Regions from separate parts of the Cyanobium sp. ATX 6F1 genome, predicted to be linked through region 2. Evidence: predicted binding sites of a transcription regulator. Region 2 holds the regulator's gene; the other holds the start of a gene.
What was found. Region 2 encodes NtcA, which controls nitrogen genes in cyanobacteria. Its sites were predicted from a motif close to GTANCNNNNGNTAC; they were not measured.

Region 1 (8,813 bases), on a different contig from region 2:
TCCTTGTAGCCGTTGGCCTTGGCCGCCTCACGCCAGAGGTCGGAGCGGTTCACCTTCGCCACCAGGCCCTTGATGTTGGTGCCCTTGGGCAGGTAGCCCCAGCGGATGTCCTCGGTCACGAACCAGGTGTCGTGGCTCTTGTAGGGGAAGGAGGCGTTGTTGGCCCAGAACTTCATCTTCAAAGGGCTGTTCTTAACCACCTTGCCGGTGCCGTAGTCGATGTCCCCCCTGAGCCGGGGCAGCAGGTCGTCCACGGTCGCTTTGACGTACTTGTCCTGGGCCAGGATCGTGGCCAGTTCCTTGGTGTTGGAGGGGTTGTCGGCCCACTTCTGGGCCTGTTGCACCGCCATCAGCAGCCTCAGCGAAGCGTTGGGGTTCTTCTTGACCCAGTCGGCCCGAAGGGCGAAGGCCTTCTCGGGATGGTCTTTCCAGAGCTCGCCGGTGATCAGGGCGGAATAGCCGAGTTTCTTGTTCACCAGGCGCTCGTTCCAGGGTTCACCCACGCAGAAGGTGTCCATGGTTCCCGACTGCATGTTGGCGACCATCTGCGGCGGTGGGATCACCACCAGGTCGGCATTCTTGTTGGGATCGACGCCGTTGGCGGCCAGCCAGTAGCGCATCCAGAGGTCGTGGGTGCCGCCCGGGAAGGTGACGGCGGCCTTGAACTTGTCACCCGTGGCGTTCTTCGTGGCCACAGCCTTGCTCAGGCCTGGAGACTTGACTGTGAACTTGTCTTTGAGGAACGCATTCGAGAGCGAAATGCCTTGGCCATTCACGTTCAGGCGGGCGAGGATGTTCATCGGCACCGGTTGCTTGCTCTTGGCGATCGCCCCGGTGGTGAGCAGGTAGGCCATCGGGGTGAGCAGGTGGGCGCCGTCGATGCCGCCTTTGCTGCTGCCGAGCTCCAGGTTGTCGCGGGTCACGGCCCAGGAGGTCTGCTTCTTGAGCGTCACTCCGGGCATCCCCTGCTTGGCGAAGAAGCCCTTCTCCTTGGCGATGATCAAAGGTGCCGCATCGGTGAGGGCGATGAAGCCCAGCTCCACCTCGGTGGTTTCCGGTTTGCCGGGGGCCGCCTGGGCCGCCAGGGGCGCCAGCAGGCCGGTGCCGGCCATCCCAAGCGTGAGGCCCAGGCAGGCGGTGGAAAGGCTGGTGCGAATCAGAAAGGATCGACGGGAGAGAGGCGGCATGGAGGCGGCAGGCACGGAGGCAGGCGAAACAGCAGTGGTGGGCGGCATGACTTTCCCTTGACGGCCAGGGCCGGAAGGGTGCGCATGATCGGACTGGCTTCAGAACGCGGCGACCAGTGCCGATGGATCAAGGATCGTGTTGGCGCTGAAGCTGACCAACGCACTAACAACACCACGCCGAGCCACCCCCCCCGGTGACGATTGTTACAAACGCTCCGCTTCTGTCAGGAACTCAGCAAGGGCGTGGGCCAGGTTGCGGTGCTCGTGCCCTGGTTGGCTGAGCTTCACCAGCACGAACCGCTGCAGTTCATCGAGCCCCGCCCAGTCGACGTCATCGAGCTGCAGCCCCAGGGGGGCGCAAGCCGCCAACACGGCCTCGGGCACGCTGCCCCATTGCTGCCAGGGCTCCTCGCTGGCGGGGGGCAGGGGGCGGGCGGGCCCGTCCGCCAGGGCGGCCGTGCGAGCCAGCAGATGCCGGCGCAGATCTGTGATCGAGCCGGGGTCGTCGTGCCACTCCACCAGGGTTTGCCGTTCCGGCTCCGGCAGCGCCAGCCAATGGCTGAGCTTCAGCTTCACCCCGGCCAGATCGAGCTTGCGCCGCACCGCCATCGGGATGCAGCGCAGGTTCGAGGCGAAGTCGGCCTCGAAGGCGAAATCGCGTGCATGCAGCCCCTCAGCCCCCGGTGCCATTCAGTGCGCCTCCGCCAGAGCGGCCCGCAGGCGCTCACCGGCCCGGGCCGCCAGCAGGGCCCTGGCCTGCTGCACCCCTTCCTCCAGGCCTGAGCAGACCTCCGAGAGCCACAGCAGCGCCCCCAGGTTCCAGACCAGGGCCTCCGCCAGGGGCCCTTTCCCCGCCAGGGCCTGGAGGGCCTGGGAGCCCCAGGTCTCGAGCGACTCCCAGCGCACCTCCTCGCTGGCGATGCCGTGGTCGCGGGGGTGCAGGATCAGCCGTTCCACCACCCCCTGGCGCACCCGGGCGGTGATGCCGGCGCGGGTGGTGGGCAGATCGGTGGAGCCCTCAAGCCCCTTGATGGTGAGCAGGTCGGATTCGCCCGCGGCGGCGAGGGCTTCCCAGGCCCGGCTCTCGGTGGGGGGGTGAACGAAACCACTCACCAGCAGGTGCTCGCCTTGATGGGGTGTCCACAGCAGCTCCAGGCTGGCCACCGGCGGACGCTTGCCGATCGCGTCGCGCACCGGCCGGAGGCGATCGGCGGCGACGAAGTGCAGGGGCTGGTGGGTGAGGGCAAGGTTGTGATCATCGAGCCGCGCCTGCACCGCCGCAAGCGTCAGACCCCGCCACTCGATCCCCAGCACCGCAAAAAGCTCGGCAAGGGTGACTCCGTACTTCACCGGCATCGGATCGCCGCCGTGGAGCACCACCGGCTGGCCGCTGGCCGCCAGCAACAGCGCCACCAGGGGCACCAGGGGCGCCGTGCGGCTGCGTCCGTCGTAGGGCACCCCGAAGCAGAGCGGCCTGCGGCCAGGACTGCGCAACACCGGGCCATGGGCGCGGTAACTGTCGAGCATGCCGGTGAGCTCGATCGGCGAAGGGCGCCGGATCCGATGGGCGATCAGGAAGGCGCCAAGCTGGGCTTCCCCCACCTCGCCGGCCAGCATCAGGTCCATCGCCTCACGGGCCTCGCCCCGGCTCAGGCCCGTGCTGGTGTGCTCGCCACTGCCCACTTTGGCAAGCAACTCACGGAAGCGCAGGCCATGGGCTGCCATCGCCGGCCGTCGCTCCAGCTCAGAAGGGTGGCTCCCCTTGAAGGCCTTGAGTGATGGTTGCGACAAGTGCTGGGCGCGTCCCCTGAAACATTGTCCCTAAGAATGACTGACCCCAGCGCCGCTCCGTGACAACCCCCACCACCGCTCCTTCCCCCGGCACTCCGGCCAAGCGCAACAAAGTGGAGCAGGCCAAGGCCGACTTCTGCGGCCTTGATCTCCAGCCCCGGCTGGCCGAGCTTGGTCAAGCCGGCTGGGAATCCCTCGACGAAGCCACCCTCACCATCCATCTGAAGTGGCTGGGGATCTTCTTTCGGCCAGTGACCCCCGGTCGGTTCATGGTGCGGCTGCGGCTCCCCAATGGGCTGATCCAGGCGAGCCAGCTTGAGGTGCTGGCCGAGGTGTTGGACCGCTGCGGCGACCATGGCAGTGCCGACATCACCACCCGCCAGAACCTGCAGCTGCGGGGCTTGCTGCTCGAAGACATGGCGCCCCTGGTGGCGGCGATGGAGGCCGTGGGCCTGACCAGCCGGCAGTCCGGCCACGACAACCCCCGCAACGTCACCGGCAATCCCCTGGCGGGGATCGACCCGGAGGAGTTCGTCGACACCCGGCCGCTTGTGGAGGCGATTCAGGAACGGCTGCTCGGTCCGGAGGGTCCGAAGAATCTGCCGCGCAAGTTCAACGTGGCCGTGGGCGGCGCGCCCGACAGCTTCTTGCTCCACAACGATCTGGCCTTCCTGCCGGCCCGTCACGGCGACAAACTCGGCTTCACCGTGATGGTGGGGGGCTTCTTCTCGGCCCAGCGCAACGAGCTGGCCATGCCCCTGGGGCTGTGGCTGCGAGGCGATCAGTTGCCTGAGTTCAGCCTCGCGCTGCTGCGTCACTACGAGCGCCAGGGAGATCGCACCAACCGCAACAAGACCCGGTTGATGTATCTGATCGATGCCCTCGGCCTCGAGCGCTATCGCAGCGAGGTGCTTGACACCTACGGCGAGTTAGCCGGTGCGGCGGCAGCGGCGGCGGTGCCACGCCACGATGGCTCCCACCTGGTGGACCGTGCCCCGCGGGACATCTGTGGGGTCCATGGGCAGAAGCAGGAGGGCCTCTACTGGGTCGGCCTGCACGTGCCGATGGGCCGGCTGGAGGCCGAAAGCATGGTGGAGCTCGCCCGCCTGGCCCGGGAGTACGGCACGGGTGAACTGCGGTTGAGCGAAAGCCAGAATGTCCTGATCGCCCATGTGCCCCAGGGCCGGCTGGAGGCCCTGCTGGAGGAGCCCCTGCTGGAACGCTTCCAGGTGACCCCGGGGCCCCTGCAGGCCGAAGCGGTGAGCTGCACCGGCAACCGTTATTGCAGCTTCGCGCTCATCCCCACCAAGAGCACGGCCCAGGCGGTGGTCGATGAGCTGGAGCAGCGGCTGGAGCTGCCCCATGGGGTGCGCACCCACTGGACCGGCTGCCCCAACGCCTGCGGCCAGCCCTACATGGGCGAAATCGGTCTGATGGGTGCCAAAGCCCGCCTGGATGGCCAGATGGTGGAAGCGGTCAAGATCTTCCTGGACGGCTCCATGGCGGGGGATCCCCGCCTGGGCGAATTGCACGAAACGCCCGTACCGCTCAGCCAGCTGCCCGATGTGCTTGAGGCGCTGCTGGTGGAGCGTTTCGGGGCCCGGCGGCGAACGCAGCCCCTTTGAGGGAGCGGCCTGGGCGCCCCGGGAGCCAGCCCCGTGGCCCGCGCCTGCTGCTGAGCTTGGGGCGGCACCTCTGGCTGAAGCTGCGGTCCAGCTCTTCGAGCGCCCCCTGGTCGCCCAGGTCGTGGCCGCCGTAGAGCAGGGCACAGATGCGCTCGGGATCGATCCCAAGGGCCGCCACCTCCTGCCAGAGCCGTTGGCTGAGGGCGGCATCAGCCCGCTCGAACTGCACATGGCCCAGTTGCCGCACCAGCAGCCACACCAACTGCCGTTCCTTCAAGTCCGTGAAGCTGAGCTGGGGGCAGGCCCTCGATCCTGTGGTCCCAACAACGGTTTGGTTCCCAGCCATGGCGCCCGTCCAGCTCAGTCCTGCCCCCTTGCTACTCACGCCGCCGCCGGGGTCCAGGCCCCATCGCCACCAGCACATGAAACGTAGCGATGGCTACCAATGAGGCGCCATGGGTCAACGGGCCCCCTGGCCTTCGATGCAGCCCCCGCCAAGGAACCAGCGCTGGCGCTGGAGGGGTGCCAAGGTGTGGGCCTTGCTGGCTGGGGGTGGGCAATTCCTGAGCGCGTGCACAGCTTCTTGAACGGCGCCCCCGCGGATCCGCCGCTCCCCGCCCTCCTGCCGCCCCCCGGCGATGGCGGCCGCTGGCCGTTGCTGCAGCAGCTGCGGCGCCTGGAGCCCAGCGAGCTGGAGCCCTGGCTGCGGGCGCTGGAGGCGGGATCCCTCGCTTCCGAGACTGACCTGCTGGCGGTGCTGGCCGACCGGCTGGAGGGGGCCGATGCCGCGCGACTGCTGGTGTGCTGGCTCAACGACCATGGCCCCGGCGGGTCCCGCTTCGGGGCGCCCGGAGAGGCGGAGCAGCTGGCCCTGATCGGCCGCCGGCGCCACCCCGCCTGCGCCAGGGCCCTGCGCCAGGCGGTGGAGGAGTTGGAGCGCGCTGACCTTCCCCTGTCGGCGGCCCTGCTGCCGCCCCTGGGTCTGCAGCGGGATGGCGACGATTTCCCTTTACTGGCGCGGCTGGCCGGTGATCCAGGGTCGAGGGCCCTGCGCCGGGGAGCGCTCGAAGGGCTGGCGGTGGGGTTGAGCGCCTGGCCCCTCGCCCCCCTGCGTCAGCTCCTGGAGCGGCTGGCCGAGGATCTCGACGGCATCCTGGCCGCCCAGGCCGTGGATCTGCTGGCCCGTCTTCCCGCTGGCCGCGCCGGCCTGGCGCGTCTGGCCCGCCGCCCCCTGGATCCCGCCGTGGGCGCTCGCCTGCACAGGCGTCTGGCGGCAGCGGCGGCCAGCCCCCTGTTGCTGGTGGTGCACGGGCGCTCGGAAGGGGTGATTCCGCCGGAGCTGCTGGAACTGGCCGAGACCCTGGAGCGCCGCCGTGGGGCCCCGGTGCGCTTCCAGGCGCTCACGGCAGCAACGGCAGTGGCAGCACCGGCGGGCACGGCGATGGGGAACCGCCCCCCTTGGTTGCTGGTGCCGCTGTTGCTGCTCCCCGGCGGCCATGTGCGCCACGACGTGCCGGCGATCGCCACCGCCTGGCGCCAGGCGGGGCCGCTGCGGCGGCTGCCGTTTCTGGGGGCCTGGCCCGCCTGGCAGCGGGCCCTCAGGGCTGAACTGGCTGAACGGGCCGAGCAGGTCCAGGTGACCTCGGTGTCCAATGGCCTGGAGTCGCCCCGGTTGCTGCATCACCCCGTCGAGGGCGAACTGGGGCAGCGCTACCTGCGCCATCTGAGCAAGGTCACCGGGGCGATCTGCGTGGCCAGTCCATACAGTGCGGCAGATCTGGAGGCGTTGACGCTGGCGATCCCCACAGGCGCCCTGCCCCTCACCCTGGCGGCCAACCGACTCACCGACAGCCTGGGCGCTCTGCTCGGGCCGCCCCTGCTGCAGCGCCCCCGTTTCCGCGCGCTGCTGCTGGAGTTGTTGGGCGAGTTGCCATGAGTGAGCCGATCCCAGGCAAGGTGTACCTGGTGGGGGCGGGCCCGGGGGATCCGGAGCTGCTCACGCTCAAAGCCCATCGGCTCCTGCGCGCGTGCGATGCCCTCGTCTACGACTCCCTGGTGCCGCAGGAGCTGCTGGAACTCACGCCGGAGCATTGCGAGCGCCACTTCGTGGGCAAGCGCCGCGGCCACCATTCCGTGCCCCAGCCCAGCACCAACGCCGTGCTGGTGGAGCTGGCCCAGCGCCACCGCTGCGTGGTGCGGCTCAAAGGGGGCGACCCGTTCCTGTTCGGCCGCGGTGGCGAAGAGGCGGCCCACCTGGCCCGCCACGGGGTGCCGGTGGAGGTGGTGCCGGGTGTGACCGCCGGCATCGCGGCGCCCGCCTATGTGGGCATCCCGGTCACCCACCGCCGGGCGGGCTCGTCGGTCACCTTCGTGACCGGTCACGAGGAGATCGACAAGGGCCGGCCAGGGGTCGACTGGCGCGGTCTGGCCCGCTGCAGCGACGGGCTGGTGATCTACATGGGCCTGCACAACCTGCGCCGGATCTGCGAGGAACTGATGGCGGGAGGCCTGGGGGCCACCACGCCGGCGGCGGTGATCCAGCAGGGAACCGTGAACGGCCAGCGGGAGCTGGTCACGGAGCTGGCCCAGCTGGCCGACCGGGTGGAGGCGGAGGGTTTTGAGTCCCCCTCGATCGTGGTGATCGGCCAGGTGGTGGAGGAGCGGGTGCCGTCCTGCGCCCCCGCCCCCGCGGATGTGGAGCTGCCGATCCCCTTCTGAGTTCACCCCAGAGACTCCCGTTGTCAGCTGCTGAAGTGTGGGGGACGCCTGTTAGTAATCGCCACCAAGATCACCTCAATCCTTGGGAAAAGTTGGCATCTCGGCCAGTCCCTCAAGTCGGGGAATGTGTACCACATATACGCCTACCTCCGGTCACAGGCGGGCCATGGGCTTGCAGCTGCTGATCGGGCCGGAAGCCTGCTGCTTCGCCCCGCCATCGACGGCGAGGTCGATAAACCATCACGATCTAGGGCCACGCGATTCGCTTCGCGACGGTGGAACTCAGCGGCTCACATCAGCAGAGTCGGGAGCGACTCCTGGCTTTGATCGAGGGTTGAATAAGGGCTTTCAGCATCTGCTTCCAGGATTGATCAATGTATTTCTCTACAGATTCAGATCCGCCGCCTGCCGCGCCTCGCTGAGCACCTGGAACAGAACCCTGGGTGATTCCTGCAGCAGCTCAATCCAGTGGCCCAGATAGGCGGCATGGCTCTCGATCTCGCTGCCGATCTCCAGCCGATCACCCAGCAGCACCGCCCCGAGCTCAGCGACCAGCGCCTCTCGGGCGTAGTGACCTAGTGAAAAATTCGACGATGTCGACGGGGAGCCGTGTCGCCAGCAGTGACGAACTTCACCAACCGGAAAACTCCCGCTCCTTCCTTGCCCCTGCCTCTTGAGCATTGACCCGTGCATGGCATCGCAAATGCCGAGATGTAGCTGGTTCAAGTTGCAGGGAGTCGGTTCCAGAGGCCCGTTCCGCAGACGCGAAATCTTCCCGATGGAGACGCCGCAGCCTTGCAACGTCAGCGCCCGGGCCTGATCAAATGAACCCCAGCGGTGAAGCTGGGGGTTTCCACCGAGGCTGTCTACGCCTTCACGCCCTGACGGGTCCCGCGCAGCTTCCACATCTGCGGGTGGGAGTCGAAATATTTCGCACGATGCCGCTGCAGGAGTGCCTGGCACATCGACCGTTCGTCAAGGAAGTGGAGGCGCAGCCGCCTGCCGTCCGGGTGTATGGCCAGCGCCGACTTTGCCAGCGCCGTCTTCGGCAGGTTGGGCCGCTCTAACAGCAGGCGATGGAACTCTTCGACAAAGGCTGTTGAGAGAACGGAAGCCCGGCGTGAGGCCGGACGGCTAAGGCGACTTGGTGTCATGACGAAAGTGCGACCACCCATTCTACGGGGGCCTGCAGGGACTCGATATGGCCCTGGCAGATAACACCCCCCGTCAGGAACTCAACCTGCTCCAAACTCACATTCAAGACCCAAGTTGACGACGTGGTCGTCCATGCCCAGGGCCCTACGTAGGAGCTGGAACGCGCAGACGTCGGTCGGCTCGCTCCATTCGGACCTTGTCGACGATCTCCAGGAGTCGGATCTGGTAGTCGCTCAGAGTCGGGGGGTTGTCCCTGGGGCCTGAGGCTTCCCGATCGGGGGCCAGGCGCCCCAGGAAGCTCGGTCAGGGGTCGGACAGGTGGAACGTATCGGTCGGG
Region 2 (8,813 bases):
GCGCAGCTGCGCGTGCTGCACCAAAGCTTCAGCAGACGACTGCTGGAGGGCGAGGTCACGGCCGGTGGCTTCCATTGGACCTTCAGCTGGGCCTTCGATCGGGGCGAACTCAGCGTTGAGCCCTCCCTGGGGCGGGCTCTGATTCAGGACGCCCTGCTGCGCTTTCTGCTGCAGGCCGACTACCAGCTCGAGCCGGGAGGCGATTACGCCTTCACCGTGCGGGCACGCCTGTAACAGCTCGCCCGTCCGGGATCTGCCGCTCCAGGGGCCACCCCAGGTGACGCTCCAGCAGCAGCTGGGCCACCACGTCATCCCAATCCCGCGGTGGAAGACGCAGGCCTTCCGGCAGCAGGCGCCTCCAGGGGCCGGGAGGTTCCAGTTGCCAGAACCGGTGCCGCGCCGCCAGGGTGCTGCCGCGCTCATCCACCAGGATCACAGGCAGCAGCGGCGACAACCGCGCGCACCAGGCGCCACTGCCGGTGCCGTTGCCGAGCACCAGCGCTGCCAGCGGGTCCTCGGCCTGCCAGTGCTGGATTCGCTGCCAGCACTCCTCTGGTGGCAACACCAGGGCCTCGATCACCCGCCGCCTCGAGCCATCGGTGCGCACCAGACCGCACTTGCTGCGGCCTGGATCCAGGGCCGCCAGGGGGCCGCCATGGGCCCCGTCCGCCGGCGCAGGGGTCATGGGCGGGGAAGGCTGCGCACCGCCGGAGAGGGGCCGTCGATCCAGCGCAGGTCGACGGTGATCGGGTCGGCGATGTCACTGTTGCGGACGGACACGGTTTCCAGGCGAACGGCCAGGCCCGGGGGCCGCTCGCTCAGTTCCTTGCCCAGGCGGTTGAAGCTGGCCACGTCGAACTGCACGCCGTCGGCGAGGGAGCCCTGGCCCTGGGCGCGGGTGAAGGTGGCCGCCATCAGCAGATTCAAGCGACTGCGCACCTGCTCGGGACTGCGCTGGTCAGCCTCGACAACGGTGGTGGCCATCACATCGCCGCGGCGGATCACCTGGCGGTTGGGTCGCACGTCCGGGAAGGCCAGCACTTGCTGTTCGCCGCGCAGCACATTGGCGGCGGAAATGATGCTCACCACCCAGGATCCTGGTTTGGTGATGACACCCTGGAGCCGGGTGATCTCGCTGCGGGGCACCAGCAGGATCTGGCGATTGGCCACCTGGTCCGGCAGCACGCGCTGGTAGGCGACCAGGTTGGCCTGCCGCAGCAGCGCCTTGATCACGAGGGTGGCCTGGGAGGCGTTTTCCAGGTTGATCTTGGCTGTGGCCAACGGCTGGCCGCTGCTGATCACCACGTCCCCCCGGCGCAGATCGATCAACTTCGCTTCAAGCCGTTTCAGTTCCTTGGCGCCCGCCGCGATGCGCTGGTTCACCGTCGCAAGCTCCGCCTCGTTGCGCCGGATGTCCGCGTCCTTGGCCCGGATGTCCTGGCTGAGCAGATTGCGCTGCCGCTCCAGCTGGAGCCGTTGCCGCTGAAGCGGTTGCAGTTCGTTGCGCAGTTTCTGGGCGCGCTGGTCGGCCGTGGCCAGTTGCCCCTGGGCCTGGTGCAGGCCGAGCTCGGCCCGCGCGCTCGCCTGCTGGGCCCGGCGGATCTCCGCCTGGCTGCTGGCCAGATCCCTGCGGCTGTCCCGCAGCTTGCGCTCCAGCTGATCAAGCTGGAACAACCCAGTCCGCAGCCGCTCGCTGACCAGCAGCATCAGCCCCAGGGACACGGCGCTGATCAGGCTGCCGGTGAGCACCGTGATCAGCACCGCCGTGTTGCGGGGACGCAGGTTGAACAAGCTCAGCCGCGCCTTGCCCACGCGGCTGCCGAGGCGGTCACCGAAGGTGGAGAGCACTCCGCCGAGCACCAGCAGAGCCAGGATCAGCAGCCAGCCGGACACGGAACCAAGCGGAGGCTCTCAGTATCCATCCGAATCCAACCCAGCCGAATCGAGCGGGAACGAATCGAGCGGGACAGCGGCGGAGCTGGAGCCGGTGGGCTCAGCTGAACTTCTTGGCCAGGGCCACCGGATCGAACACCGTGATCTTCTTGCGGTCGATCTGCAACAGGCCGGCGTTGCGCAGGTCACCCAGCAGGCGGGTGATCGTGACCCGGGTGGAGCCGATCGCTTCGGCGATCGCCTGGTGGGAGAGGCGCAGGTCAATGGTGATCCCCTCGCTGCCGGGCACGCCGAAATCACGGCAGAGCACCAGCAGGAAGCTCACCAGCCGCGAAGACATGTCCCGGTGGGTGAGGGTTTCGATCATCGTCTCGGTCTGCAGGATCCGCGAGGAGAGGCCCTGGAGCATCAGCAGGCCGACGCTGGCGTCCACCTCGATCGCCCGGCGCACGGAGGTAGCAGGCGCTGTCACCATCTCCACCCGGGTGAAGGCCACAGCGTGATAGAAGCGGTCGGAGCGCTGGCCGGTGAGCAGGGACAGCACCCCGAACAGGCTGTTTTCCCGCAGCAGGGCAACGGTGATCTCCTCGCCCGATTCATAGACCCGTGAGAGGCGAACGGCCCCGCGCCGCAGCAGATAGACGCGCTCGGCGGGGTCACCGGGGAAGAAGATGGTTTTGCTGCGCTCCACCGTTTCCACGCTGCTGCCACTGAGCCCCCGGATCACATCCAGAAGCGTGGGGGTGGGGGCGGATCCAGCCGCGCCTGGGGAGGCCATGCCACTCGTTCCGGAGCTGGGACCGCTGCTATAGCGGCTGAAACCGCGGGTGGCGCCGACCATCAAGGCGGGGAAAGTGGTGAAAAGCTAAAGATCGCCCCTGGCTGCCCCTGTATCAACAGACACCATCGCTCCGCTGGAGGTTTCTGGCTCCTGGGTGCTGGTACGTGCGTTCGCGCTAGGGATGGTGTGCCGTTGCCTTGCCGGTGGGGCCGACACCGCTACATTCAGGGTCCGCCACCCAGGCCCGCCTGCCGCTGCACCCTCAGATTTCAGCTGCCGATCAGGGGCTCAGGCCCTCCAAGTCGCTGGCCACCTCGCTGGCCGCGGCGCCCCAGGCAGAGCGACACCGTGTTCCCCCTTCTGTGCCGATGACCGCCAGCCTGCGCAAACCCGGCCTCGACCACGGTGCCCCCCGTCCCCTGCGCAGCCTGCGGCTCGTGAGCCAGCAGGAAGGTCTGTTGCAGATCCACACGGCTCCGTTCCGCGGCAGCTTCGGCGGAGTGTTCAGCCAGGCGCTGCGCACCGCCGGCCTGGGCAGTCGTGTGCTGATCAGTCAGTTCCTCAAGGGGGGTGTGGAGCAGGGTCTGGGGCACAGCCTCTGGCTCTGCGGCCGCCTTCAGTGGTTGCGCCCCGATGTGCCCGGTTGTCTGGAGATCCCCCCCGCCAGCGAGCAGGAGCGTCAGGCGGTGCAGGAGGTCTGGGCGTTCAGCCGGGAGCAGTTGCTCGCCGGTTCGGTGGAGTTGATGGTGCTCGATGAGCTGGGGCTGGCGGTCGAACTGGGTTACCTGGAGGCCGCCGATGTGAGCGAGACCCTGGAGCGGCGCCCTTCGCATCTCGATGTGATCCTCACCGGGCCGTCGATGCCGCCGCCGCTGATGGCGATGGCCGACCAGGTCACCCAGTTGCGCCGGGGGAGCTGATGCTTAAGTGCGATCGCTGGATCAACGAACAGGCCGCCGCAGGCTTGCTCGAGCCCTTCCAGCCCACGCTGGTGCGCCATCTCGACCCTGAGAACCGGACGGCTCCGGTGCTCAGCTACGGCTGCTCGTCCTACGGCTACGACCTGCGGCTCTCGCCGAAGGAGTTCCTGATCTTCCGCCATGTGCCGGGCACGGTGATGAACCCCAAGCGGTTCAATCCCGCCAACCTCGAACCCGCCGCCCTGCACCAGGACGAGGACGGGTCCTATTTCATCCTGCCGGCCCACTCCTACGGCCTCGGTGTGGCCTTCGAGAAGATGAAGGTGCCGGCGAACATCACCGTGATCTGCCTTGGGAAGAGCACCTATGCCCGCCTCGGGATCATCGTCAACACCACCCCCGCCGAGGCCAGCTGGGAGGGCCACCTCACCCTGGAATTCAGCAATTCGTCCGGCGCCGATTGCCGCATCTACGCCAACGAGGGGATCTGCCAACTGTTGTTCTTCGAGGGGGATCCCTGCGAGACCACCTACAGCGACCGTTCCGGCAAGTACCAACACCAGCCGGAACGGGTGACCCTCGCCAAGGTCTGAGCGCAGTTCGCGCTTCGGGGGCGGTGTCATGGACGGGGTCTGCGCGCTTCATCCTCGCGGCGTTGCCGCTGCTACTGGCCGCCCAAGGTTCAGCCCAGGCCGCCGTGCCGCTCTCGGTGGATTACTCCGTCAGCCGGGTGGGCGCGAAGGTGTTGTCCGTGGTCGATGGCGACAGCTTGATGGTGGCGGTCCAGGGCAGGCGGCTCAAGCTGCGGCTGGCCTGCATCGATGCGCCTGAGCTCGCTCAGCCCCCATGGGGTGTGGCGTCGCGGGCGGCCCTGAGGGCGCTGTTGCCTCCGGGCAGCCCGGTCCTGCTCACGCCTCTGGGCACGGACCGCTACGGCCGAACGGTGGCCAAGCTGCTCAGCGAGCGGGGCAACGTCAACTGGATCCTGGTGCGGCGTGGTCAGGCCCTCGTCTACCGCCAGAAGCTCAGCCGTTGCGATGCGAAGGCCTTTCTCTCAGAGGAACGGCAGGCCCAGCGCCAGGGGCTGGGGGTGTGGGGCCCGCCGCGGCTGCCGATCGCCGCCTGGGAACGCCGCTGGTGCCGCCGACAGGGGGGAGGTTGCTGAGCTAGCTCGGCCATGGCCCGTCTTGGCCCGCTCAGGGTGCCAGCCGCGCCTTGTGCAGCCGATTCTTCTCGTACCAGGCGGCAATCTCCGGGGCCCAGGCCACGAAGTGGGGCCAGAGCAGGTCGCAGAGCTGGCGGATCTCCTCCTGGGCGTCGAGCTTGGCCCGCAGGTCCATGAAGTGCAGGAAGGCCCGCAGGCTGAAGCTCACCACGAAGTGCTGGCGGTAGTCGAAGGGCAGGATGCCGCGGGCGTGCTCCTCGGCGAAGCCCGCGTCAAGCAGGTCGCGGTAGCGCTCGGCGGCGGCGCGGCAGAGCGCCAGATCCTTGGCGCGCTCCTCGGCCGTGTAGGCGTACTTCTTGCCCTGGCGGTCGCTGTAGCTGCCCACGGGCCGCAGGTAGAAGACCTCCTCAAGCTCCAGCTCCCCGTTGGCGGCGCGGCGGATGCGATCGCCGGTGTAACGCATCGACTGCACATCGAAGCTCACACCCACCCGGTGGGTGCGGGCCTGCTGCATCACCGAATGGGGAAACCAGCCGACGTTCAGCACGATCTGCCCGTGTTCCAGGGGGCCGTAGTGGCCGCGTTCGCCCCCCAGCAGCCGCTTGACGCAGATTTCCCCAGCCCGGGTCTCATCGGGCCAGTTGGCTCGGTCGGCCGCCACGAAATCCTCGGAGTAGTCCTGGTGCATGGCGGCGTAGACGCACTGCTGGGGGTTGGGGGTGGCGGCGATCAGCTCGACCCGAAAGCGGTTCATGGCGGGGGAACGGGTGGGCTTGAGCGAAGCACGGGGCCTTTTTAGCGGCAGCAATCAGCCGTGGCTGCGGGGACCGGTAACGGCCGCGGTGGCGCCGCCGCCGGCCAGGGGGCTGGTGCTGCCGACGCCGGCCAGGCGGGGCAGGGGGGTCTGGGCGATCAGGGCACCGGTGAGGGCGTCGAGTTCCCCTCGGCTGCGGGCACCCAGGGAGCGTCCGATCGGTTGACCGTCTCGATCGAAGAGTTCCAGCTGGGGAATGCCGTTGACCTCATAGCGCTCGACCTCGCCCTGCCAGCGAGGGTTGTCGACGTTGAGCAAGACCACATCCAGTTCGCCGTGGTGATGATCTTCGATCGCCTCCATGGCCGGAGCCATCGACCGGCAGGCCTCACACCAGTCGGCATAGAACTCCACCAGGGTGGGCCGTCCGTCGCTCAGGGCCACGGGCAGATCGAGCGACAGGCGGGCCAGGCGCTCCAGGGGTGCTTCCCGGCGCAGACCCCCTTGGAAGACGAACACCACCACCGCCAGCAGGGCGGCGATCAGCGCCAGCAGGATCTGCTCCCGTCGGCCCAGGGAGGCGGTGGCGCCGGTCGCTGGGGAGGGGGAAGGGTCGCCGGACACGGTCAGCGGAAGATGGACAGGACTGCACTCTGGCAGCGCTAGCCTCGTTGCGACGGGTCGAACCGCGTGAAACGCCGCCTCACCCTTCATTTCCCCCGCCAGGCGGTGCACCAGCCGATCACCTATCGGTTGGCGGTCGATTTCGACATCGCCGCGAAGATCCTGCGCGCCCAGGTGGCCCCGAACCAGAGCGGCACCATGGTGGTGGAGCTCTCCGGCGACATCGACGAGCTCGATGCGGCGGAGCTCTGGCTGGAGAGCCTGGGCCTCGGCCTGAACCGGGCCCCCGGGGAGATCCGCGTCGATCCAGCCCGCTGCGTCGACTGCGGCATCTGCTCGAGCGTCTGCCCCAGCGGCGCCCTCAGCAGCCGTGCCCCGAGCTGGCAGCTGCACTTCGACGCCAAAATCTGCCTGGTGTGCGAGCAGTGCATCCCCAGTTGCCCGCTGGAGGCCATTGCTCTGGTGCTGGATCGGCCCGCCGCCGATACGGTGCTGCCTGGAAGCCGAAGGCCCTGAGAGACGACGGCCCTGAGAACGATGCTCCGCTACCTGACCCTGCCGATCCGGGCGCCGATGACGCTGCTGCTGGTGGCGGTCAGCATCTACATGGGGGCCCACTGGATGGCGGCCCATCAGTCCTACCAAGGGAACGGGGCCGAGGAGGCTTGGCTCGCCTACACCGTCTACTGGCCGATTCAGTGCCTGCAGACCCTGGTGGTGGTGATGGTCTGCGCCATGCCGGATCAGCTGTTTCGTCAGCTGTCGCTGTTGATGGCCACCAGCAAGGCGATCACCCTGGTGGTCACTCTGCTGTTGGTGATCACCGGAGGGCTCTACTTGCTCCACCTCAACGTGCTGGCCGATGTGGTGATCCTGGCCTGTTCGGTGCTGCTGGCCCGCCTGGACCTGATCCGGCTCCGCGTGGTGCCACCGCCGTTGCTGGGGGCCCTGGCCCTGAGTCTGCTGGTGCTGCTCGGCATGGGCCTTGGCGCCCATCTGCAGGCCGAGAACCTGATCCGAATCGGCTAGCAGGCGGGTTCGCGGCCGCGTCGCAGGTAGCTCCAGCGGTTGCCCAGCACTTTTTTGACGTACAGCCGGGTTTCCGGGTAAGGGATGGCCTCCACCCAGAGTTCGGGATGCCGTTGCAGCAGGGGCCCGAGCCAACCCTGGACGGCGCCGGGGCCAGCGTTGTAGCTGGCTACCGCCCGAATGGGATCGCCCCGCCACAAGGTGAGCAGTTGCCGTAAGTAGCGCGCCCCCAGGGGCACGTTGATGTCGGGCTGCTGGAGGGCCTCCAGGCTAAGTGGCTTGCCGGCCAGCTCGGCGGCGGTCTCCGGCATCAGTTGCATCAGGCCGACGGCACCGGCGGCGGAGCGCACCGCCGGCGTGAACCGGGATTCCTGCAGGGACACCGCCAGCAGCAGCGCCGGATCCACCCGCTCGCGCTTGCCCGCGCCTAGGAACAGGGGCGCGAAGCGCACCGGGTGGAGGTCCTGATCGAACCCCTGCCGGCTCTGGCAGCTGCCGGCGGGGAGCATCAGGTGGGCCTGCTCCAGTTGGGCCAGGCCCGTCCAGTCATCGCCCACCCCCTGCCGCAGCCGCCCCTCCACCACCAGCGCTTCGGGCTGAAGGGTAGGCCGGTTGCGGCGCTGGTTCCGCCAGCGCTCCCAGGTTTCCAGGCGTTGATCCAGCCGCCAGAGCTCATCCAACTCGGCATCGCCGCTGGTCAGCGGGCGCCAGGGGGGCGGCGTGAGCGCGCTGAGGGCCGGTGGATTCGCCGCCCCGGCCTGGCCCAGTTGCAGGGCCGCCCGCCAGCCGTAGTAGCCGCTGGGGGCGGAGCTGAGCAGCCGCTCCCAGACCCCCCGGGCCGCCGCTTCCTGGCCCAGCTGCCGCTGGGCGTAGCCCAGCCAGAACTGCTGGCGGGCCGCCAGGGGAGCGGCCAGCTGCGCTGGATTCAGAGCGCCCAGCAGCTCGGCGGCCTCGCGCCACTGGCCCTTGAGCAGCCGTCCCCGGGCCAGCTCCCACTGCAGATCCCAGCTGGCGGGATCCCCGGGCCAGCGCTGCAGCACCGCCCGCCAACTGCCTTGATGCTGGAGCACCAGGCGCGCCTGCACCGGGGCTGTGGCCCGCAGCGGCGCGGGCAACTGGGCCAGCAGGGCCAGGGCCTCAGGTCGCGGCTGCTGGCTGAGCAGCCGGCTGGCTTCGAGGGCTTCTGGCGCCTGCGGCCAGCGCTGGGCCAGCTCCAGCAGCCGCTGCTCTGCTTTCTGTTGCTGGGGCCCATCACCCTTGAGCAGGGCCGCTGCGAGGCTGAGGGCAACGGCGGAATCGCCCAGGCTCGCCCCGCCCAGGCAGTCTAGGGCGGCGGCGCCATCCCCCAGCTCCGCGAGGGCCAGGGCCAGCGTTCGCCGCTGCTCGGGTGGTGGCGGCGCAACGCCCTTGACGGCACAGGTGCGCCGCAGGCGGGCTTCTGCGCCAGGCCAGCGGGGACCCCAGCGCGCCAGGTGCAGCGTGCCCAACCTCTCCTGGTCGATCGCCGGACCCAGCTCCAGGGCGCCGGCCAGGGCGGCCGGGTGCGCCGGGAAGCGGCGCAGCAGATCGAGCCGCTGGGCGGGTGTCCGCCGGCCGAGGGCGTAGAGGGCGTCGGCGCTGGCGGGATCCCGGGGGAAGCGCCGCAAC

Region 1: the regulator NtcA is predicted to act here: its motif matches at 5,033-5,046, upstream of KBZ13_RS14900 (CbiX/SirB N-terminal domain-containing protein).

Annotation. Positions count from the first base shown of each region.
Region 1 covers NZ_JAGQCS010000014.1:8,081-16,893, forward strand. Annotated here, with positions in the region: gene KBZ13_RS14875 (CmpA/NrtA family ABC transporter substrate-binding protein) at 1-1,187, opposite strand, end outside; gene KBZ13_RS14880 (nitrate reductase associated protein) at 1,392-1,877, opposite strand; gene KBZ13_RS14885 (anthranilate phosphoribosyltransferase) at 1,878-2,912, opposite strand; gene KBZ13_RS14890 (ferredoxin--nitrite reductase) at 3,038-4,603, shown strand; gene KBZ13_RS14895 (hypothetical protein) at 4,527-4,949, opposite strand; gene KBZ13_RS14900 (CbiX/SirB N-terminal domain-containing protein) at 5,175-6,539, shown strand; gene cobA (uroporphyrinogen-III C-methyltransferase) at 6,536-7,321, shown strand; gene KBZ13_RS14910 (zincin-like metallopeptidase domain-containing protein) at 7,706-8,014, opposite strand; gene KBZ13_RS14915 (hypothetical protein) at 8,188-8,475, opposite strand.
Region 2 covers NZ_JAGQCS010000005.1:27,066-35,878, reverse strand. Annotated here, with positions in the region: gene KBZ13_RS08750 (DUF3146 family protein) at 1-234, shown strand, start outside; gene KBZ13_RS08745 (RuvX/YqgF family protein) at 212-685, opposite strand; gene KBZ13_RS08740 (DUF3084 domain-containing protein) at 682-1,893, opposite strand; gene ntcA (global nitrogen regulator NtcA) at 1,994-2,734, opposite strand; gene KBZ13_RS08730 (cob(I)yrinic acid a,c-diamide adenosyltransferase) at 3,043-3,594, shown strand; gene dcd (dCTP deaminase) at 3,594-4,187, shown strand; gene KBZ13_RS08720 (thermonuclease family protein) at 4,250-4,759, shown strand; gene thyX (FAD-dependent thymidylate synthase) at 4,791-5,513, opposite strand; gene KBZ13_RS08710 (thioredoxin domain-containing protein) at 5,568-6,137, opposite strand; gene KBZ13_RS08705 (NIL domain-containing protein) at 6,204-6,653, shown strand; gene KBZ13_RS08700 (hypothetical protein) at 6,675-7,166, shown strand; gene KBZ13_RS15735 (lytic transglycosylase domain-containing protein) at 7,163-8,813, opposite strand, start outside.